4 regions of the Mesorhizobium sp. 2RAF21 genome follow, and region 3 is predicted to be linked to each of the others. Evidence: riboswitches for the same ligand, from Rfam matches in the RefSeq annotation. Region 3 holds a riboswitch; each other region holds the start of a gene.
The links. Region 3 has a riboswitch for cobalamin ahead of AB4136_RS16045 (ABC transporter substrate-binding protein). Riboswitches for the same ligand answer to the same signal wherever they lie in the genome.
Positions count from the first base shown of each region.

Region 1: it holds a riboswitch for cobalamin, as region 3 does, so the genes downstream of both, AB4136_RS12530 (TonB-dependent receptor domain-containing protein) here and AB4136_RS16045 (ABC transporter substrate-binding protein) in region 3, are expected to answer to the same signal.
Region 2: it holds a riboswitch for cobalamin, as region 3 does, so the genes downstream of both, AB4136_RS07960 (DUF1636 family protein) here and AB4136_RS16045 (ABC transporter substrate-binding protein) in region 3, are expected to answer to the same signal.
Region 4: it holds a riboswitch for cobalamin, as region 3 does, so the genes downstream of both, AB4136_RS08340 (CbtB domain-containing protein) here and AB4136_RS16045 (ABC transporter substrate-binding protein) in region 3, are expected to answer to the same signal.

Region 1 is NZ_JBFRGM010000006.1:317,767-323,383, reverse strand. Features, by position in the region: gene AB4136_RS12540 (response regulator transcription factor) at 1-311, opposite strand, end outside; gene AB4136_RS12535 (PilZ domain-containing protein) at 861-1,154, shown strand; cobalamin riboswitch at 1,223-1,427, shown strand; gene AB4136_RS12530 (TonB-dependent receptor domain-containing protein) at 1,612-3,474, shown strand; gene AB4136_RS12525 (ABC transporter substrate-binding protein) at 3,495-4,382, shown strand; gene AB4136_RS12520 (FecCD family ABC transporter permease) at 4,379-5,380, shown strand; gene AB4136_RS12515 (ABC transporter ATP-binding protein) at 5,377-5,617, shown strand, end outside.
Region 2 is NZ_JBFRGM010000004.1:109,031-114,647, reverse strand. Features, by position in the region: gene AB4136_RS07975 (SDR family oxidoreductase) at 1-242, opposite strand, end outside; gene AB4136_RS07970 (NmrA family NAD(P)-binding protein) at 390-1,283, opposite strand; gene AB4136_RS07965 (LysR family transcriptional regulator) at 1,393-2,307, shown strand; cobalamin riboswitch at 2,392-2,596, shown strand; gene AB4136_RS07960 (DUF1636 family protein) at 2,631-3,056, shown strand; gene cobW (cobalamin biosynthesis protein CobW) at 3,059-4,096, shown strand; gene cobN (cobaltochelatase subunit CobN) at 4,100-5,617, shown strand, end outside.
Region 3 is NZ_JBFRGM010000009.1:84,246-89,862, reverse strand. Features, by position in the region: gene AB4136_RS16055 (hypothetical protein) at 1-552, shown strand, start outside; gene AB4136_RS16050 (cobalamin-binding protein) at 558-1,370, shown strand; cobalamin riboswitch at 1,386-1,579, shown strand; partial or broken gene AB4136_RS16045 (ABC transporter substrate-binding protein) at 1,733-2,748, shown strand; partial or broken gene AB4136_RS16040 (FecCD family ABC transporter permease) at 2,756-3,806, shown strand; gene AB4136_RS16035 (ABC transporter ATP-binding protein) at 3,803-4,567, shown strand; gene AB4136_RS16030 (pseudoazurin) at 4,579-5,016, shown strand; partial or broken gene AB4136_RS16025 (methyltransferase domain-containing protein) at 5,013-5,617, shown strand, end outside.
Region 4 is NZ_JBFRGM010000004.1:187,837-193,453, forward strand. Features, by position in the region: gene AB4136_RS08320 (homoserine dehydrogenase) at 1-318, shown strand, start outside; gene AB4136_RS08325 (methyltransferase family protein) at 500-973, opposite strand; gene AB4136_RS08330 (DUF1624 domain-containing protein) at 970-1,956, opposite strand; gene AB4136_RS08335 (MFS transporter) at 2,248-3,447, shown strand; cobalamin riboswitch at 3,562-3,759, shown strand; gene AB4136_RS08340 (CbtB domain-containing protein) at 3,794-3,973, shown strand; gene AB4136_RS08345 (CbtA family protein) at 3,990-4,763, shown strand; gene cobU (bifunctional adenosylcobinamide kinase/adenosylcobinamide-phosphate guanylyltransferase) at 4,756-5,271, shown strand; gene cobO (cob(I)yrinic acid a,c-diamide adenosyltransferase) at 5,273-5,617, shown strand, end outside.

The DNA.
Region 1 (5,617 bases), on a different contig from region 3:
TCGAAGGGTTTGCCGACATATTCGTCCGCCCCTTTGTCCAGGGCCGATGCGATGTCGAAAGGGTCGTCCAGCGCGGTCAGGACCAAGGTGGCGGGCCGCGGCCGCAGCCGGCGCAGCACCGGAAGCAGCGAAAGGCCGTCGCCATCGGGAAGCCGGCGGTCGATGATCACCAGATCGAACGGATGGGCGATCAAGGCCGCCTCGGCTTCCGCGATTGTCGCAAAAGCGTCGGTCACCCCGATCGCGCTTTCCATGATGTGCTTCAACGAGGATGCGAGCTCGCGATCATCCTCAACGATCAATACGTGCATTGGTCACTGTTGCTTGAGAGGGGTGTGCTTTAGCCGGAGATCACGTCGCGGTCCATGCCGTCAGTATTCGTAGCGCTCGTCGTCGAACGGGCGGTCGCCCCGGCGATCCCTGTCCAGGTCAAATTGCTGCAGACATCTTGAGAAGCTTGGGGTTCCGTCGATAAACCCGTAGGACAGACAGCGTTCCCGATCGCGTGTGTTCTGACAGCCGGACAGAACAACAGCGATACACACCACAGATAACAAGCGCATTGCAGGCCTCATCTCGAAATCATTGCGGCACCAGATGCCGTCGCCCTGCTTCGCGTCGTCACATTGCAACAATGTTACGGGTCGATGTTGTCGCTACGCCACCCGCCGCCTGCCGCACAGACCGGTGCGAAAGTCCTGAAAACGACACGGTCCCGATTCATCAATTCGATACCCCGATCGGAGATTGCTGTTGGCCGCGACACCGCGGCAATTGTCTATTGTCGGTGTTCATGGTTACCTGCACGGGTTCTAATTGAGACGCGCCGCAGCCCGATGGCGCCGGGTGATGAGACGGTCATGTCCGAACAGGAAACGGAACATCGCGAGCGCGAGCACCGGCAACGCGTGCTCAAGGGCGCCACAATCATCACCAGTATCCACACATCGGAAATCCCCTGCGTCATCCGCAACCAGCATGCCAACGGTGCCGAACTGAAGGTGGCCGCCGACGTCGTCGTGCCCGAACGCTTCAGCCTCTACGTGCCTGTGGATGGCATCGCCTATGAAGCGGTGCTGCGCTGGCGCCGCAACGACCGCGTCGGCGTGCAATTCGTCGGCCAGGGTCCGAAACCGCGCCTCCACTACGGCTGAGGTCGCGGCATCGCTGCCATCGCGGCATTCGTTCGCCGGCCCGGTTGACGCGTCGGGCAGCCATGGCTAGCTTCCGAATCGGAATTGGTTCCGCCGCGAGGCGGATGAAAAGGGAACACGGTGAGGCCGAGCAATCGGACGAAGCCGCGACTGCCCCCGCAACTGTAACCGTTGAGCCTTCTTCCACGATGCCACTGGCGCTGACGCGACCGGGAAGGCGGAAGAGAGCGATGACACGGAAGTCAGGAGACCTGCCTGTTCCGGTCACCCATGCTTGATCACGGGGTGTGATCAGGCGCGGTCTTCCGTGGCGGTGACACGACAAAGTGTTGCCGCGTGCCGGAACGGCCGAGAGGTGAAATGCGACCCGTCGCAAATCCTCGCATCGCCACATCCGTCTGCGGTTCGCGATGAACCTTGCGGCGCCGTTGCGCCGTCGATCCTTTTGGGGGCGGAAGTGACAAAGACTGTTTTCCTGGTTGGTGCCGCGGCGCTGGCTTCGACGAACCATGCCGGCGCGCAGGACAATAATGACCGCGGCGACGTCACGATGCTCGACCGCATCGTGGTCACCACACCGCTGAGACGCGAAACCACGCTGGAGCGCTCGACCTCCTCGGTGACGGTGATCGACGCCAAGAGCATCGAACGCTCGGCCGCGCCCGATCTGCCCTCGCTGCTGAAAGCCTATACAGGCGTTTCCATCATCACCTATGGAGGTCAGGGTGCCGGCGCCAATCTTTATCTGCGTGGCATGTCGGCCAGCCAGACGCTGGTGCTGGTCAATGGCGTCCGCGCCAGTTCCGTCACCACCGGCACCGCCTCGCTCGGCAACATTCCGCTCGACTCGATCGAACGCATCGAAATCGCCAAGGGCGCGCATTCGGCGCAATACGGCTCCGACGCCATGGGCGGTGTCGTCAACATCATCACCAAGCAGGGCGGCCCCTGCGCCGACGGCCGCGACAGTTGCGCCTCCATCACCACCGGCGTCAGCCATCCCTGGGGCGGAACCCTGTCCGGCAACGTACGCGGTCACAACGCGAGCGGCGTCGACTATTCATTCGGTGGCAGCGTGATCGGCACGCGCGGCTATGATTTCACCATGCCGACTGCCTGGGGCCACGAGCCGGACGATGACGGCTTCCTGTTGGGGTCGGTAAACGCCTCGCTGTCGAAGCAGTTCGACTGGGGCCGAATCTATGGCGATGCGCTGGTTGCCCGCAGTCGCGGCCAGTACGACGCCTCCTATCCCGGCGCCAACGAGGTCGACACGACAAGCTTCGTCGGCAAACTTGGTACCGAGATCAAGCATGGCGCGGACTGGTCCTCGACCGTCGAACTGTCGAGCTCCGTCGACCGCTCCCGCAATTTCCGCGACGGCGTCGCCGGCGACAGCCGCTTCAACTCCAGCCGCTACGGCATCTTCGCCTCGACCCAGAAGGGTTTCGACACCGGCGCCATGTCGCATGTGCTGACCAGCGGCGTAGAGGCCTATCGCGAACAGGTGGATTCCACCGTCAAATTCGACGTGACCGCGCGTACGCTGGCGGCGGTGTTCAGCCAATACTCGCTATCATACGACGCGCTGACGATCGACAGCGGCATCCGCTATGACCACAACGGCCAATTTGGCGGCGCCACCACCTACAATGTCGGCGCGAGCTATGAAATCCTGCCCGACGTCACGTTGCGCTCATCCTATGCCACCGGCTTCAGGGCACCGAGCTTCAACGAGCTTTATTATCCGGGCTATTCCAACCCGGACCTCAAGCCGGAAAAATCCAAATCCTACGAAGTCGGGCTAAACTGGCGGGCGGGCGCCGACACCAGTCTCGACCTCGCCTTCTACCAGACCTGGCTGGCCGACGCGATCGCGTCCAATCCGCCGACTTATCGGCCCTTCAACGTGGCCAAGGCCCGCATCACCGGTTTCGAGGCGGCGCTCGACCACCGCTTCAACACTGAATGGGCCGGAAAGGTGACTGTCGATGTGCGCGAACCGCTCAACCAAGACAACGGCAAATACATCCCCTATCGCGACCGGTTCAAGGCGACGGCCGAGATCACCTATAGCCCGACCGAACAGCTCGATCTGACCGCCCGTCTGCTCTACGGCGCGGCGCGCTATGCCAACGCGGCCAACACGGTGAAACTGCCGGACTATGTGACGATGGACTTCACCGCGCTCTATGCGCTCGACGCCCGTTCGCAGGTGAAGTTCGCGGTCGAGAACCTGTTCGACGCCGAATATTCGACGGTGACGGATTATCGCGCGCCCGGCCGGACTTTCAATCTGAGCTTCACCCGGACATTCTGACGGTGAACGAGGACAAGGCGATGGCACCAGACAGCACAAGCCACACCGGCTGGATCGACCGTGCCGCCGCCTTTGCACTGACAGCGGGCCTTGCCCTCGTCGCGTTTGCCGGCGCGGCGCGCGCCGGCGAGGCGCCGCGACGCGTCGTCTCGACGAATGTCTGCACCGACCAGATGGCAATGCTGTTGGCCGCCGACGGCCAGCTTCATTCCGTTTCCTATCTTGCCGCCGATCCCAACACCTCGGTGCTGGTGGACGAAGCACAGCGCTTCGCGATCAATCACGGATTGGCCGAGGAAGTGTTCCTGATGCAGCCGGACCTCGTTCTTGCCGGCAGCTATACGACGCGAGCGACGGTCGGCCTGCTCAGGAGGCTCGGTATCCGCGTTGAGGAATTCGCGCCCGAAACCTCCTTCGACGACGTCAAGGCGGGCCTCAGGCGGATGGGCGACATGCTCGGCCGCCGCAACCGCGCCGAGGCGCTGGTGGCCGAGCTCGACCGCAAGCTGGCCGAGGCCAGGGCCAAGGCGCATCCCGACATCACCGTCGCTACCTATTACGCCAATGCCTACACCTCCGGCGCCGGCACCCTGGTCGACGCGGTGGTAACCGCGTCGGGCCTGACCAATCTCGCCACCAGGCTTGGCATGTCCGGAACCCAGCAATTGCCGCTGGAGTTGCTGGTCATGGCCAGGCCGGACATGCTGGTCGACAGCGAGGCGCGCTACGCCGCGCCGGCCCTTGCCCAGCAGACCTTTGTCCACCCCGCCTACAGAACGCTGGCGGCGGAAACCGGCAGCATTTCCGTGCCGGCCAGATACACGATCTGCGGCACCCCGTTCACGGCGGAGGCAGTGCAATTGCTTGTCGAGGCGGCCAGCGATCATTCGGGAGCCGAAAAGCCATGAGTGAAACGACCCGCTACCGCGCCCTGCTCGCGGCGCTGACAGTCCTGGTCGTGCTGCTGTTCATGCTGTCGCTGACGGTCGGTCCGGCAGCCATCGCCTTCGGCGACAGCATGCGCGCGCTGTTCTCCGACAAGGCGGACGAAATCGTACTCATCATGCGCGAGATCCGGCTGCCGCGCGCGCTCCTCGGCTTGATGGTCGGCGCCACGCTCGGCCTTTCGGGCGCGGCCCTGCAAGGCTATCTGCGCAACCCGTTGGCTGAACCCGGCCTGATCGGCGTCAGCGCCTCGGCCTCGCTCGGCGCCGTGCTCGCCATCTATTCCGGCCTGACGATGCTGTTTCCCTTCGCCTTGCCACTGGCAGCGCTCGCGGGGGCGATGGTCGCCGTCATCGTCGTGCAGGCGCTCGCCGGAGGGCGCGGCAGCACGCTTACCATCATCCTGGCCGGCGTCGCCGTCTCCAGCCTCGCCGGGGCCATGACCTCGCTGGCGCTCAACCTGTCGCCCAATCCCTTCGCGGCGTTGGAGATCATGTTCTGGATGCTCGGCTCGCTCACCGACCGTTCGATGACCCATGTCTGGCTGGCGGCGCCGTTCATGCTTGCCGGCTGGGCGGTGCTGCTGACACTCGGCCGCGCGCTCGACGCCTTGACGCTCGGCAGCGACACCGCGGCCTCGCTGGGCATCGACATACGCCGCGTGCAGCGCCTGGCGGTGCTCGGCACCGCCGCTTCCGTGGGCGCCGCCACCGCCGTGGCCGGCGCCATCGGCTTCGTCGGGCTGGTGGTGCCGCATCTGCTGCGACCGCTGGTGGGAGCACGGCCCTCGCGGCTGCTGCCGGCTTCCGCCCTTGGCGGCGCGGCGGTGGTTCTCGCCGCCGACATCCTCGTGCGCGTCATCGCACCGGGCAAGGACCTCAAACTCGGCGTGCTCACCGCGATCGTCGGCGCGCCGTTCTTCCTGTGGCTCGTCTATCGCGAACGGCGGAGGCTGGCATGAGCCTGCTGACCCTCACCAGCCTTTCCGCCTCGCTCGGCGCCCGGCGCGTGCTGGAAGACATTTCCTTCACCGTCCGGCCGGGCGAATTCGTCGGATTGATCGGCCCCAACGGCGCCGGCAAGTCGACATTGCTGCGCTCGGTGCTCGGCCTCGTCGCGGCACGAGGCAGCATCGTCATCAACGGACGCGATGCCGCCGGGATGAACGCCCGAGAACGGGCTGCAGCGGTGGCCTATC
Region 2 (5,617 bases), on a different contig from region 3:
TTGACCAGCACGTCGATACGGCCCCAGGTCGAAACGGCGAGGTCGACCAGCCGCTTGAGATCGTCATTGGACTGGTTCGAGCCGGTGACGCCGACGCCGCCCAGTTCCTTGGCCAATGCCTCGCCCTTGCCGGAGGAGGACAGGATCGCGACCTTGTAGCCGTCCGCTGCCAGCTTGCGCGCCGCCGCCGCGCCCATGCCGCTGCCGCCGGCAGTCACCACCGCCACCTTCTGAACCGCCATTACCTTCTCCTCTCCGATGCGGCCGAGCCGGACGGCTCCGCCATGTTGCTATCCTCAGATAGCATCAGACGATAGCAGACGAACCCCGGCAAGAGGCAACTTCGGCAGGGCCAGAGGACGAACGTGGTGATGGAATAAACAGCCCGTTCAAGCCCGCATCGGCTCGCCAGGCTCGGCGGCAGCAAGCTCTTCGAAATACTGGCGCAACGTGCGTGGTTCGCGTCCGAGGATGGTACGCAGCGTCAGGCTGTTTCCCGCAGAACCAAAGGCCGAATAGGATTCGAACACGCGCGCGAGTTGCTGCAGCGCTTCCCCCTCAAAGGGCGGCCTGGCGACAGCTGCCCACTCCTCGAAACTGCGTTCCACCGCCTCGATCGAGCGTCCGAGCACGGCGCTCATCATCGCGGCGATCTCGACGCGGTTGTACATACCGTCTGCGGCGAGCTCGAAGGAGCCATAGGCAAGCCGGTCATCCGTCAGAGCCTCGGCAGCCACTTCGGCGACATCGCGATAGTCGACCCGCGCCAGCCGCGCAGTGTTCGAAAAGGGTTCGACGAACATACTGTCCCGGACAATGGCTCGCCACGCCGGCGCGATGTTCTGGAACAGTGTTGCGGGGTAAAGAATGGTGTAGTCGAGATTGGAGCGCAGCAGCGCCTCTTCGACGGGCAATTTGCTGGCGTGGTTGGCCAGTCCGTTGGCCGGATGAATGACCGAAGAAAACACGAACTTGCCCACCCCTGCCCGTTTCGCCGCATGCACCATGGCGATGCCGAGTGCCGGTTCGTCCGCTACGAAAGGTGGACCGACATAGTAGACGCCATGGACACCCCTGAGCGCAGCGTCGAGGCTTTCGGCATCGCGCAGGTCACCGTCCACGATTTCGGAAGCGCCATTGTTCCGCGCCGAATGTGCGGCAGCCTCGTTGCGCACCAACGCCCGCACGATGACGCCACGCCGGGCAAGCTCGGCAGCGACATAGCCGCCGCTGCGGCCGGAAGCGCCAACCACGAGCACGGTTTTCCTGTTCACATCGGACATCCCGTTTTCCTTCCATATTGGATCCGCATGTCCTGAAACATCGGTCTCTCGCCCTTCGGTTGGTAGAGGGCCAATTCGTGATACCGTCTCTCGAAAATCGGAGAACGGTATGGATCGGTTTGGTGATGTCGAAGCGTTCCTGGCAATCGTGGAACGCGGAAATCTTTCAGCCGCTGCCCGGCATCTCGGCCGCTCGTTGCAGGCGGTCAGCCGTTCGCTGGCAGCTCTTGAAAAAAGCGTTGGCGTTGAGCTCGTGCGCCGCACCACGCACAAGGCGCAGCCCACGGAAGCCGGATATGATTTCTACCGCCGCGTGAAACCGGCACTTTCGGAGATTGCCGAGGCCAGGGCCGAGGCAGGCAATCGCAGCGCCGAACCTTCCGGGCTGCTCAAGATCGGCGGGCCGGAATTGTTCGGGCCAAGCTATCTCATCCCCATCGTCGCGCGCTTCATGGAAATGCACCCCAAGGTGGAGGTCGAACTCAGCCTCTCGAACCGCTTCGTCGATCTTGCCCAGGAAGGGCTCGACCTTGCCATCCGCATTGGCGAGCTGCCGGATTCGGACTTGAAGGCGCTCCGGCTCGGTGTCATGCGCCGTGTGGTCTTCGGCGCTCCGTCCTATTTCGACAAATATGGCAGGCCACGGCATCCGCGTGAATTGGCGGAACATCAATGCGTTTTCCGCAACACCGACCGTGACGCTGGTGCATGGCAATTTCAGGATGGCGGCAGACCGATGACCGTCAAGGTGAGCGGACGGCTGCATCTCGACAACGCCGCGGCGAGCCATTCCGCCGTCGCTGTCGGTCTTGGCATCGGCCGCGTACCGCTTTGGCAAGTGCAGGATCTCGTCGACAGCGGCGCAATCGAGGTGATCCTCGAAGCGTTTGAACAACCGGCGGTCCCGGTTCATGTCATCTGGCCGGCCGCTCGCCTGCCGCTCGCCAAAACGCGGCTTTTCATCGACTTCCTGGCCGCCAATCTACACATCGAACGGCGCAATCGCGAATGCGTCGTGGTTTGATCGCCAGATCGGCGCCGGACTGGCATGGCCACGCATGCGACGTCATCCGCCGTAACCATGCGTTGACAGCACGGCCCGCCCAAGCCTAAATCCGGCAAAGACGGTCTCCTCTCTTCACCGGGAGGAGCGAAGAGGGAATGCGGTGCGAGGTTCAAAAACCTCAACTCCGCGGCTGTCCCCGCAACTGTGAGCGACGAGCCAAGGCCGATAGCCACTGGGATTTCCCGGGAAGGCGGCACCGAGGCGACGACCCGCGAGCCAGGAGACCTGCCGTCCGACCAAAACCCCAACGCCTGGCGGGTGTCCCGGGCAAGGAGTCCGATTTGGATCGCAACGGCAGTTTTTCGGCTGAGACGGCGGGTGTTGCGGCAGACGCCGACACCGCGCCCGTCACCATCATCGTCTGTTCCTCGTGCCGCGACGAGACCGGCTCGGACGCGCGTCCACGTGCCGGCGCGCTGCTGGCCGAGGCTACCCGCACCGCCGCCGAGGATAACCGGAACATCGAAGTCCGCACCGTCGAATGTCTCGGCAACTGCAAGCGCCGGCTCTCCGCCGCCTTGTTGCGCGACGGCTGCTGGAGCTATGTCTTCGGCGACCTGACCGCCGAAAGCGGCCCCGACCTCGTCGCCGGCGCAGAACTTTTCGTCACCTCCGAGGACGGCCTCATCCCATGGCGCGGCCGCCCTGATTCGCTGAAGCGCGGCCTGATCGCGCGCATCCCTCCCCTTACCATGCTGAAGGACTAGACATGACCGCTTCCGTTTCCCGCGTGCCCTGCACCGTCGTCACCGGCTTCCTCGGCGCCGGCAAGACGACGCTGATCCGCCATATCCTCGAAAACGCCAAGGGCAAGCGGCTGGCGCTGATCGTCAACGAGTTCGGCGACGTCGGCGTTGACGGCGAAATCCTCAAGGGCTGCGGCATCGACACCTGCCCGGAGGAAAACATCGTCGAGCTCGCCAATGGCTGCATCTGCTGCACCGTAGCCGACGATTTCGTGCCGGCGCTCGACCAGATCCTGTCGCGCACGCCGAAGGTCGACCATATCCTGATCGAGACCTCGGGTCTCGCTCTGCCGAAGCCGCTCGTGCAGGCCTTCCAGTGGCCGACCGTGAAGAACCGCGTCACCGTCGACGGCGTTATCGCCGTGGTCGACGGCCCGGCACTGGCCGAAGGCCGTGTCGCCGCCGACATGGACGCGCTCGCCGCCCAGCGCGTGGCGGACGATTCGCTCGACCATGACGATCCGGTCGAAGAGGTGTTCGAGGATCAGGTCGCCTGCGCGGACCTGATCATCCTTTCCAAGAGCGACCTGATGGACGCCGCTGGCACGGCAAAAGCCAATGCCGTGCTGGACGAGCACGTCGCACGCGCCGTCAAGGTGGTGCCGACCGCCCAGGGCAAGGTCGATCCTTCCGTGCTGCTCGGTCTCGGCCTGGCGGTCGAGGACGACATCGAGAACCGCAAGAGCCATCACGACGGCATGGGCGACCACGAGCATGACGACTTCGATAGCTTCGTCGTCGAGATACCCTCGATCGCCAATCCGGACGAACTGGCCCGCCGCGTCGCCGACGCCGCAGAGAAGGAAAACGTGCTGCGTGTGAAGGGCTTCGTCGAAGTCGACGCCAAGCCGATGCGGCTCCTGCTGCAGGCGGTCGGCCCGCGCGTGAACCACTATTACGACCGCGCATGGACCGCTAGCGACGACCGCCGCTCGCGGCTGGTGGTGATCGGTCTGAAGGGCCTCGACCGCCCGGCCATCGAACGTATTCTGGTGGGGTAAGACTTGCACATCCTGACCACCACCTCCGCCTCGCTCGACGACATCGCCGAGCCAGTCGACCTGCGCCAGCAGCCGGCGGAGATGGTGGCGCTGTCGTTCACCGACAGCGATCTGGCCGGACTGGCATCGGCCTGGCAGGCGGATGCCGGCAACCTGCCTTCGATGCGGCTGGCGGCGTTGCGGGATCTGCGCCACCCGATGTCGGTCGATCTGTGGATCGACAGCGTGGCCCAACACGCCAAGGTGATCCTGGTGCGCATCCTCGGCGGTCACGACTGGTGGCGCTACGGCTGCGACCAGCTCGCCGCGGTGGCGGGTGCCAAGGGCATCAAGCTGGCGCTGCTGCCCGGCGAATCGCACGATGAAGACCTGCGGCTCACCGAGGCCTCCACCTTGCCCGCGGATGAGCTGGCGGCGCTGCTTTCCTATTTCCGCCAGGGCGGCGCAGCCAACATGACGGCGCTCGTGCGACGCCTGGCCGGGCTTTGCGGCCGGAACGTCGTCGCAACCCAGCCGGTCGAAGTGCCGAAGGCTGGTTTTTATCAACCGGGCATTGGTGTGGCGGATGGATTGGCTTCCTTCTTCCCGTTCACGGGGAGAATATCCCAGCAGGGGGGTCTGAAGGACGGGCAGGAGCCGCCCCTCATCCGCCCCTTCGGGGCACCTTCTCCCCGTGAACGGGGAGAAGGAAACAACCCCGTTGTCCCGATCCTGTTCTACCGCTCGATGCTGCTGGCGGCCGACGCCGCGCCTATCGATGCTTTGGCTGAAGCGTTGCAGGCACGCGGCATCGCCGCGGTGCCGATCTTCGTTTCCAGCTTGAAGGACAAGACCTCGCTCGATTTTGTCGAGACCGCGTTCGGCGAGCTAAAGCCGGCGGCGATCGTCACCGCCACCGCCTTTGCTTCCGGCGCGGAACCCGGCACCGAGACGCTGTTCGACCGTGCCGGCGTGCCGGTGTTCCAGATCATCGTCGCCACCACGCGCCGTGACGCCTGGGAAACCAATCAGCGCGGGCTAGCGCCCGCCGACCTTGCCATGCATGTCGTGCTGCCGGAGCTGGATGGCCGCATCCTCGCCGGCGCCGTCTCCTTCAAGGCCGAGGTCGAGGCGAATGCCGCTCTTGCCTTCCGCGCCTTCGCCAACCGGCCGGAACCCGATCGTGTCGAAAGCGTCGCCAACCGCATCGCCGCCCATATCCGGCTGCAAAAGACACCGGCGAGCGAACGCCGCCTTGCCATCCTGATCCCGGACTATCCGAGCGCACCGGGGCGCACCGGCTATGCCGTCGGTCTGGATGTGCCTTCCTCCGTGCTTGCCATGCTGCACGACCTTAAGGAGGCCGGTTACGCGGTTGAGAAGATTCCGCAATCGCCGCGCGTGCTGCTCGATCTTCTCGAACGGAACTGCGAAGGGCTTTCGCTGGAAGACTACGCAATACTGTCCGAACATCTGCCGGACGAGGCACGCCGGATAGTGGTCGAAGCCTGGGGCGAGCCGGCGGCATCGTCCCGCTTCCCC
Region 3 (5,617 bases):
CCTCGACAGAACGGCACGCCAAATGCAGGAAATGTGATGTGGATCGCCCTGGTTGCGACCGGCAGCGCGTTGTTCAGTCTGGCGCTGGCGTGCGCCACGCCATTTGCGGCCATTGCGACAATCGCGGGGACTCGTATGTCTGTGCGCCTTGCTCTGACGCTGACCACCGTGGCCTGGCTCGTGAACCAATCGACCGGATACCTTCTGCTCGATTATCCGCGGACATGGGATAGCTTTGCCTGGGGCGCCGCCATCGGCCTCGCTGCCTCGCTGGCCGTGGGCGCGGTGATGCTGATTCGGCGCTGGATCGCCTCCGGCCTCTTCGCGCTGGCAGGAGGATTCGCCTCGGCGTTCCTTGTCTACGAAGCTGTATTGTTCTTTGCGACCGCGCTGCTGCCGTCCGGCGATGAAGCCTTCTCTTTCGCGGTGATCGCGCAGATCCTCTGGACCAATCTGCTGGCGCTCGCTGGACTTCTTATCTTCCACCGGCTTGCGGTCGCGATAGGTTTGCTGGCAGCAGACGCTCGTGACCGCGCCACCGGCTATGCCTGACGTCGATGGCCGGACGCTATCCGCTTGAACGAATCGTCTGCCTCACCGAGGAAACTGTCGAGACACTTTATCTTCTCGGCGAACAGGACCGCATCGTCGGCGTGTCCGGCTATGCGGTGCGCCCGCCGCAGGTGCGCCGCGAGAAACCTCGTGTCTCCGCATTCACCTCGGCCGACATCCCGAAGATCCTGGCCCTCGATCCGGATCTGGTTTTCACCTTCTCCGACCTCCAGGCCGAGATCGTCATGAACCTGATCCGCGAAGGCGTGACGGTGCATGCCTTCAATCAGCGGGACATTGCCGGCATCCTCGCCATGATCCGCACCGTGGGTGCCCTGGTCGGAGCCGCCGACAAGGCCGAGCGGTTGGCGAAGAACTACGAAGCGCGGCTCCGAGACATAGCTGCTTCCGTTCGTGGCGCTCCGCGTCCGAAGGTGTATTTCGAGGAATGGGACGATCCGATGATCAGCGGGATTGGCTGGGTTTCTGAGCTGATCTGCATTGCCGGCGGCGACGATGTCTTCCCGGACAAGGCCGGAGCGAAGGCTGCCAAGGACCGCATCGTTTCCCCGGAAGACGTCGTGGCGGCAGCGCCAGATGTCATCCTCGCATCCTGGTGCGGCAAGAAAGTCGTGCCCGACAAGATCAGGACTAGGCCCGGCTGGAGCGCCATTCCGGCGGTCAGCAACAACCGCATTTTCGAGATCAAGTCGCCGCTGATTCTGCAGCCAGGCCCTGCCGCGCTGACCGACGGCCTCGACGCGATCATCGCGGCGCTGCATGGAGCCTCTCAAGCAAAAGGCGATGCGGCTACTTGATGCATGTGGTGCATTCCGCTAGGAACGAGTGTCGGTTTCCGTAAGGAAATAACAGGGAATTCGCCGCGGCCTTGTCCGCGAACCGAAACTGCCCCCGCAACTGTAGGCGGTAAGTCCATCTCGATCATGCCACTGGGATTAGCCCCCGGGAAGGCCGAGACGGACAATGACCCGTAAGTCAGGAGACCTACCGACAACTGTAACTGAACGCGCCGGGCGGGGTTGTCCGGGGAGGTTGTCGATGACGCTAGCCACACCTGGAGTGCAGCCGCATCTCGTCTGTTGCGACGTGATGACGATCATTGCCGTCCTGACCCGCATTTTCCGGCTCGAGTCCAACACCGATCGGAGATATCGTAGTCATGACCCTCGCACGCCTGGCATTCGCCGCCGCTAGCTTCACGTTTCTGACCGCCGCCGCATCGGCAGAACCAATCAAATATCCTCTGACGCTGCAGAACTGCGGCGAGACTCTGACGTTCGAGAAGGCGCCTGGTTCTGCCGTGACGGTCGGCCAGGCGGCGACCGAAGTCCTCTATTTGCTGGGCCTCGGCGACAAGGTTAAGGGCACGTCGGTGTGGTTCAACGAAGTTTTGCCGGAGTTCAGGAGATCAACGACAGGGTCGAGCGGTTGGCCGACAATGATCCGAGCTTCGAGGCCGTCGTCAATAAGAGACCGGAACTTGTCGTCATCCAGTTCGAATGGCATATCGGTCCGCAGGGCATCGTTGCGACGCGCCAGCAGTTCCACGACATCAAGATCCCGACCTACATCATGCCCGCCGACTGCGTGGGCAAGGACAACACGGTTGGTGTCGACGGCACGCGAAGCACCCTGTTCTCGACGGCGACGATCCACCAGGGCGTGCGTGAACTCGCTCAAATATTCGATGTCCAGGAAAAGGGTGCGGAAGTCGTGGCCAGCCTCACCGAGCGCGAGGCAAAGGCGGTCGCCGACGCGAAGGCTCTTAACCTCGATGACGTATCGGCCGTGTTCTGGTTCTCCAGCGCCGAGATGGACATCGACCCCTATGTAGCTGGCCGCAAGGGTGGGCCCGGCTACATCATGGAACAGCTCGGCATCAAGAACATCATCGAGTCCGACGAGGAATGGCCGGTCGTGGGTTGGGAGACGATCGCCAAGGCGAACCCGACCATGACCGTCGTCGCCAAGATGGACCGTCGCCGCTTCCCCGCCGACGATGTCGAAAAGAAGCTCGAATTCCTCAAGTCCGACCCGGTCGCCAGCCAGATGGATGCGGTGAAAAACAACCGCATCGTCGTCATGGACGCGCACGCCATGGATGCGACTATCCGCACCATCAACGGCATCGAAGTCCTGTCCAGTGCTCTGAAGGATTTCGGGCTGGCCAAGTAGGCCCGAATTGAGCCTTTCCCATACGCAAGCAGTATACGCCTCCCGGCTTCGCCGGGGGGCGCTGGTCATCGTCGCGCTTCTGGCGGCGGTACTTGCCGGCACCTGCATTGGAGAAACGCCGATCCCCGTCTCGACGGTCCTGCAGGTCCTGGCCAACCAGATGTTTGGCGCGACCTATGTCGTCGATCCGATCGACCTAGGCATCATCTGGAACTACCGGCTGCCGCGCGCGATCGTTGCCGCCTGCTGCGGCTCCGGGCTGGCGATCTCCGGCATGGTGCTTCAGTCGCTGCTGCGCAATGCGCTCGCCGACCCATACCTTCTTGGGATATCGGCCGGCGCGTCGACGGGCGCGGTGTCGGTTACGGTCGCTGGGCTGGGCGCGGGGGCGATCTCGATGTCGCTCGGTGCCTTTGCCGGGGCGGTCGCCGCTTTTCTGCTGGTCGCCGGGCTTGCCCGGCCGCTGGCGGCGGGGTGTCTCTGCACGGCATGGGCAGATCATCCTTGCGGGCATCGCCGGATCGCAGCTGTTCAACGCGCTGACCTCTTTCATCATCACCAAGTCCGCCAATGCCGAGCAGGCGCGCGCGATCATGTTCTGGCTGCTCGGAAACCTCAGCGGGGTGCGCTGGCCCGACGTGTGGCTGGCCGTCCCGATTGCGCTCGTCGGTCTGCTCGCCTGCATCTGGTATGCGCGGGCCCTAGACGCCTTCGCCTTTGGCGCGGAATCGGCTTCGTCCCTCGGCATCAATGTCCGACAGGTCCAGGTCGTCCTCATCGGACTGACCGCGCTGGTCACCGCCGTAATGGTCAGCATCGTCGGCTCTATCGGTTTTGTCGGACTTGTCATCCCGCACGCGGCGCGATTCCTTGTCGGCGTTCGACATGGCCGTCTGGGGCCAGCCGTCGCGCTCATCGGGGCCGCTTTCCTCATTGCTGCCGACGTTCTTTCGCGCACGATCATCTCGGGTCAGGTCTTGCCGATTGGGGTCATCACTGCGTTGGTCGGCGCGCCGGCCTTTGCGCTGATCCTCCTGCGCGGACGGCGCGGGCCATGATCCTCGAAGCGCGAGACATCGGCTGGTCGGCACGCGGCAAGCCGATCATCAGCGGCATCGATCTCGTCGTGAACGAGGGCGAGATGCTCGGCCTTGTCGGCCCGAACGGCTCGGGCAAATCGACGTTGATGAAATTGCTCGGCGGGATACCCCGCCCGACTTCAGGCGACATGGTGCTGAAGGGCAGGCCGCTTCAATTGATGCCGCGGCGAGAGATCGCGCAGCTCGTTGCCTTCCTCGAGCAGCAGTCGGAAACCACGGAAGCGTTCACGGTGAAGGACGCCGTCGAGCTCGGCCGCACACCTTGGCTCTCTCCGCTGCAGCCCTGGTCGCCTGAAGACGACCGAATTGTCGCGCAGGCGCTTGCCGACACCGACATGGAAGGTTTTGAGGGCCGTTCCTGGACGACACTTTCCGGCGGCGAGCGCCAGCGTGTCCATCTCGCTCGTGCCTTGGCGCAGCGGCCAGAAATCATGCTGCTCGATGAGCCAACGAACCATCTCGATATCCAGCACCAGCTCTCGATCCTCCACCTCGTCGCAAGGCTTCCGGTTACCTCGGTTGTGGCGCTGCACGATCTCAACCAGGCGCTTTCGTGCGACCGCATAGGGGTTATGGCCAGCGGCCGCCTCGTTGCGCTGGGGCCCCCGCAAGAAGTGCTGACCGTCGAACGGATCGGCGCTGTCTTCGGCGTACGCACCGGTATTGTTGTCGATCCCACCGACGGCGCTTCCATGTTCCGCTTCCATCAAGTTGCCTGAAAGGTCTTTCCATGCGCTCGTTGGTTTTCGCACTCGTCCTCACGCTGGCGGTTCCGACTGCTGCTCTCGCCGAGATGTACGAGGTGAAGATGCTGAACCGCGGCGCAGCCGGGCCGATGACCTACGAGCCTGATTTTCTGTCGCTACAGCCCGGGGACAAGGTGAAGTTCCTGAATGCCAGCGCCGACCACAACGCCGTGACGATCGAGGGCATGGTTCCGGACGGCAATGCCGGCTTCAAGGGCAAGCTCAACGAGGAGATCGAGGTGACGCTCGACCAGGAGGGGTTCTACGGCATCAAGTGTTCGCCGCATTTTGCGATGGGCATGGTGATGGTGATCCGCGTCGGCGGGGCGGCACTGCCGGAGAGCTTTGTCCCTGCCGATGTGCCCGAGCGAGCCCGCAGGCGCTTCGACGAGATCCTGGCGCGGAACGGTTTCGGCAAGTGAGCGACGATCCCCATCGCCCCAACTTTCACCTGAAGGAACAGATCCGCGCCTACTGGTCGGAGCGGGCAAAGACGTTCGACCGCGCCTTCGGCCACGGCATCTCCTCGGACCACGAGTTCAGGGCATGGCAGGAACCGATCCGGACCACCTTAGGGCTACGCCGCTCCATGTCTTCGAACTGGCTTGCGGCACGGGCGAGATCACGAAGCTCATCCAAGATCTGGGCCATGACGTCACCGCGCTCGACTTCTCCGAAGCGATGCTCGGCGTCGCGCGCGCCAAGCACATAGACAAACCGCGCCTACGATTTCTGCTTGCCGACGCAGAGAACACGATGGAGCCGGACCAGTCCTATGACGCCATCGTGTGCCGGCACTTGGTTTGGACGTTGCTGCAGCCCGAGGCAACTTTCCGGGAGTGGCTGCGAATTCTCAAACCCGGCGGCAAGCTGATCGTGTATGATGGCGACTGGGCAAAGCCGACACTACTCGGCAGGATCGCGACCGCCCTGGTTGACCTGATTGACCGGACTTCGGGGCGGACCCATACTATGACGGGTCGTTGAGTGCTCGCCACGCCGAAATAATGCACGCTCTGCCGT
Region 4 (5,617 bases), on a different contig from region 3:
GGCCGCCCGGCCAAGGAGCTCAAGACCTACAAGAAGGCGCAGATGCGCAGCCACGCCGGCGGCTATTTCATCCGCCTCACCGTGCACGACCGCGTCGGCGTCTTCGCGGCGGTGGCCAAGCGCATGGCCGACAACGACATTTCGCTGGAATCGATCGTGCAGCACGCGGTCGGGCCGGAAGCGGCCGAGAAGAAGACCGTCATCCTCGTCACCCATGAAACCACGGAAGCGGCGGTGCGTAAGGCGGTCGAGGGCATCACCAAGGACGGCCACCTCACCGACAAGCCGCAGGTCATCCGCATCGAACGGGCTGGCTGATCCCGGAGCCACCTGATTTCGGGCAGCCGGCCGAGATTTCCGTCATTCCCGACACTCTCCGGTCGCTTCGCTCCCTCACGAGGTCGGGAATGACGGCGCGACAGGTTGCGGCTGCCTAATATGCTCCGCGCTTGAATAGTGTGAGTTGTGAGTGACTAGCCACACGGGCGTAGTCGCCAGCTCATATCCAGCGGCGTACGCGCTTAGAGTAGTCGTGATACTTCTTGCCGAATTTGCCGGCGAGCGTCTTTTCCTCGCGTTCGATCACAGCTTTCTGGGTGACGAAGCCGGCGATGAAGGCGAGCGGTATCAGCCAGGGATTGCCGGTAATCAGGGCGATGCCGATGGTGAGTGTGGCCAGCGACAGATAGATCGGGTTGCGGCTGATGCCGAACGGACCGCCGGTCAACAGCTGGGTGGGCATGGCGACCGGGTTCAGCGGGGTCTTGGCCCGAAACATCATGCGGATGGCGGTGAACCACAAAGCCACCGCGCCGAGCGCCGCCAGCCAGCCGAAGCCGAACAGGATGTCGCCCAGAACGTCGCCGAACCAGGGCAGCGGGTAGACGATGTCCAGCCCGATGCCGACAATCAGCGCGACCAGGAAGATGACCGGCGGCAGCGGAAACGGCAGGCGTGCGGCGGTGTCGGTCATTGCGGCTCTCCCGTACTCATAGCGTCATCGGTCTGGGCGGTGCAGGTGCTGGCCAGGTCGCCGATGCGGGCTCTGGTCGAGGCCGACGGGTCGCCCTTCATGATGCCGGCCAGCAAGCCGTCCTTCTCGACCGCGGTCAGCATGCAGCCACAATAGCGCACGCAGAAGGCGGCGTCGCGGCTTTCGAGACAGGAGGCCTGGCAGGCTTTGGGGAAGCCGATCTTCGGGTCCTGCGCCGGTGCCGGCCAGATTTGTGCGAACAGCCACACTGAGGCGATCAGAACCGGCTGGTGGAGGAGGTAGAAGGCGAGGCTATGCCGGCCGATGAAGGAGAGCGGGTTCAGCGCCTGGCCGGTGGAGACGCGCGCCAGCCGCTCGAACAGGCCGGCGGCCTTGGCAAGCTTGGCTATGCCGATACCGGCCAGCACCGCGCCGAACCAGGGAAACAGCGGCACATAGTCGTTCGAGCGCGGATCGGCCGTGGACAGCCCGACCCACAACAGCGCCGGATGGTCGAAGACGGGCGAGCGCAGATAGAAGGGGGCGGCGATCGCCAGCGCCGCCGCCGCCAGCGTCACCAGCGCCGGCAGGCGCAGGAAGAGAAGGCCGAGCAGGCTGGCGAGCGCGATCTGATGCAGGATGCCGAAGAAGATGAAGCTTCCCGGCGTGGCGAAATAGGTCACCAGCGTGATCGCGGCCGCCGCCGCCGCCACCATGGCCAGCCGCTTCCAGAAACCCGGCCAGCGGATGCGCTGGCCATGCGCGAGAAGCAGCGATACGCCGACCAGGAACAGGAAGGTCGAGGCGATGCAGCGCGCATAGATCTTCCACGGGCCGTGCGCGGTCAGCCCAAGGCTCGCATAGCCGAAGAATTCGAGATCCCAGGTGAAGTGGTAGCTGGCCATCGCCAGCAAGGCCACGCCGCGCAGGACGTCGATCAGCGGAATGCGACGGGAGGGGGAGGTCGAGGTTTCGAGGCTCATGCGGCGGGATTCTGAAATTGCGACTGGGCCATGCCTAGCATGGATGCGGGTGAAACAAGAATGGCGAGGCGAGGGCTTTCCCTTCTCCTCCTCGCGGGAGAAGGTGGCTCGGCGCAGCGCCGAGACGGGTGAGTGGGCTGCAAGGAACGAGGCGGTGCAAGACCTCATTGTGCCAAATCGCGCAAACCCGTTGGCCGGCTTCGCAATCGGGCACGAGTGCGTCGGTTTCCTGCTACTGGCCTGAGCGTCGCCGACGCAGATTTCCTTCACGAGTCGCGAATTCGAGAATTCATGTCCACGCATGTCCGCCATCCCATCTGGCTACCGGCCGTACCGCCGGCGGATGCGCGCACCTTCGCTTCGCTCTATTCGATCGAATCCTGCGCCCGGGCGACGATCGCCTCGGTCATTCCCATCCAGGCCTACGAGATCCTGAAGAACGAGCAGACGGTGTCGATCCTCTACACCATCGTCTCGTTGCTCGGCCTGTCGGCGACGCTGTTCATGCCGATGCTGATCCACCGCTTCGCGCGCCGCTGGGTCTACACCGCCGGCGCGCTTTTGCTCGCCATCGGCTCGCTGTTTTTCGTCACCCATTCCTTGCCGGGGCAGATCTTCGGCATGCTGTGCCGGGTGATGGGGGCGAGCGCGCTGTCGATCACGCTCAACCTCTACATCATGGATCATATCCGCAAGGCGGACCTGATGCAGGCCGAGTCGCTGCGCATGGCGTGGTCGATGATCGCCTGGACCACCGGTCCGACGCTCGGCATTTTCCTCTACACGCATTACGGCATCTATGCCGCGCATGGCGCGGTCGCGGTGTTCGCGCTCTGCCTGCTGGCGCTGTTCTGGTACTACCGGCTGGGCGACAACCCGATGATCGTGCCGGGCAAGAGCCGACCCATCAATCCGCTCGCCAATATCGGCCGCTTCGTGCGCCAGCCCCGGCTGAGGCTCGCCTGGCTGATCGCCTTCGGCCGCTCCTGCTACTGGACCACCTTCTTCGTCTACGGTCCCTTGTTCATGGTCATCACCGGCCAGGGCAAGCTGGCTGGCGGTCTGCTGGTTTCGGCCGGCAACGCGATGCTGTTCCTGGCGATCTTCTGGGGCAGGGCGGGCAAACGCTACGGCGCCCGCAACGTGATGACGCTCGCCTTTGCCGGGATGGCGATATCGCTTTGGCTGGCCGGCGCCATCGGCGAACTCGTGCCGCTCGCCACTGCCGGCCTGTTGCTGGTCGGCGCCCTGTTCACCATCGCATTGGATGCCATCGGTTCCACCGCCTTCATGCGCTCGGTGCGCACCTATGAGCGTCCGCAGATGGCGGCCGTCTACCGCACCTATCTCGACTTTTCGGAGCTGACGCCGCCGCTGGTCTATTCCGTGGTGCTGGCCTTTTTCGGGCTGGGCTCGGTCTTCGCCACGCTTGGCTGCCTCGCCGCCGTCTGCGGCCTTGTCACCTGGCGCTACCTGCCGAAGTCGATGTAGCGAGCGCCTTTCCTTCTCCCGCAAGGGGAGAAGGGATGGCGCCCGGTCCGCACGATGACGCTTCTGCATCCACCGATGGCGGAATTTGGTTTGCCGGGCGGCGCAATTCTCCCTATAGTCCACGATGTCGTCGGTCCCTTCGGGACCAAGAGGGAATACGGTGGGGAGGGAAGAAAATGTCCGTCCGAAACCGTGGCTGCCCCCGCAACTGTGAGCGGTAGTCCTCTCCAATGCCACTGAGGTTCGCCTCGGGAAGGTGGAGAAGGGCGCAGATCCGCAAGCCAGGAGACCTGCCGGCGACAGCAATGATGGCAATGCCCTCGGGTGGAGGGCGAAAGGACAGACCATGAATACCGCAACCATTTCCCTCGGCGCCTCGACCTCCTCGCAGTCGCGCTTCCTGCAACTGGCGCTGGCCGGCCTGCTCGGCATTTTCATCGTCGGCTTCACTGGCTTCTCGCATATCGAGGCCGTGCACAACGCCGCCCACGATGCACGCCACTCGATGGCGTTCCCCTGCCACTAACCAGGGGGAACCCACCATGTCTGTTTTTCGCAACGTCGTGTTCGTCGCGGCGATCGCTGGGCTATTGGCCGGCATCGTGCTCGCCTGCCTGCAGGCCTATGCCACCGTTCCGCTGATCCTGAAGGCCGAGGTCTATGAACAGGCCGGCGGCGGTCACGAGCATCCGGCGCCGGCTGCTCCCGCGGCTGATGCCGGCGCGGCCACCACCGCCATGAGCACGCCGGCCCCGGCCGCCGCCGCTCCGGCCGAAGAGGAAGGCTGGGCGCCCGCCGATGGCGCCGAGCGCTTCTCCTTCAACGTGGTCTCCAATATCGTCACCGGCATCGGCTTCGCGCTGATCCTTGTCGCCTTCTCGGAATTCGCCGGCGGCATCGGCAACTGGCGCCAGGGCGTGTTCTGGGGTCTGGCCGGCTTTGCCGTCTTCACGCTGGCGCCGGGCCTCGGCCTGCCGCCGGAACTGCCGGCCATGCCCGCCGCCGACCTTCTGCCCCGGCAGATCTGGTGGGTGGCAACGGTGGTGGCAACGGCGATCGGCCTGGCGCTGATCGCCTTCCGCCGCTCGCTGCCGCTGACGATCCTGGCGGTCGCGCTGATCGTCGCGCCGCACATCGTCGGCGCGCCGCAGCCGGCAAGCTACGACACGCCGATCCCGGAAGGCCTGCACCACCAGTTCGTGGTGGCGGTCACCATCACCAATCTGGTGTTCTGGCTGGTGCTCGGCGCCGTCGTCGGCATCGTGCGCGGTCGCTTCACCGGGCAGGCGTCGAACCTTCGCGACAGCTTTGCCTGATCGGCAAAGCGTTTGCTTCATCATCGGCGGTGCGCGCTCGGGCAAGAGCGCGCATGCCGAAAAACTCATTACAGCGCTGCCGGCGCCGTGGACCTACATTGCCACCGCACAAGCCTATGACGAGGAGATGCGCGAGCGCATCGCCCATCACCGCGCCCGCCGTGGCGAAGGGTGGGAAACGCTCGATGCGCCGCTCGACCTTGTCGGCGCGCTCACGAGTTTGCCGTCGGGGCGGCCGGTGCTGGTCGATTGCCTGACGCTCTGGCTCACCAACCACATGCTGGCCGAACACGATGTCGAGGCCGAATGCGCGCGCCTTGTCGCCACGCTCGCCAAACCGCGCGGCCCATGGTTCGTGGTTTCCAACGAGGTGGGCCTGGGCATCGTGCCCGACAATGCGCTGGCCCGCCGTTTTCGCGACGCCGCCGGGCGTCTCAACCAGCAGGTCGCCTCGGTCGCCAGTGAAGTGGTGCTGACGGTTGCCGGCCTGCCGCTCAAGGTGAAATGACATGACCGGGATCGACGAGGCGGAAGCCGAGCGCCATCGCGCCAAGATGGCCAAGCGCAAGGCCGTGCAGGACGCCGAGGTGGCGGCAAAGACAATCGAAAAAGGCCTGCTGATCGTCAACACGGGGCCCGGCAAGGGCAAGACCACCGCCGCCTTCGGCCTGGCGCTGCGCATGCTGGGTTACGGCCGGCGCGTCGGCGTTGTGCAGTTCATCAAGGGCAAATGGCACACCGGCGAGCGCGAGGCCTTCGCGGCTTTCGGCGAGCGCGTCGTGTGGCATTCGATGGGCGAGGGTTTTACCTGGGAAACGCAGGACCTGAAGCGCGACGTCGCGGCGGCGCAAGCC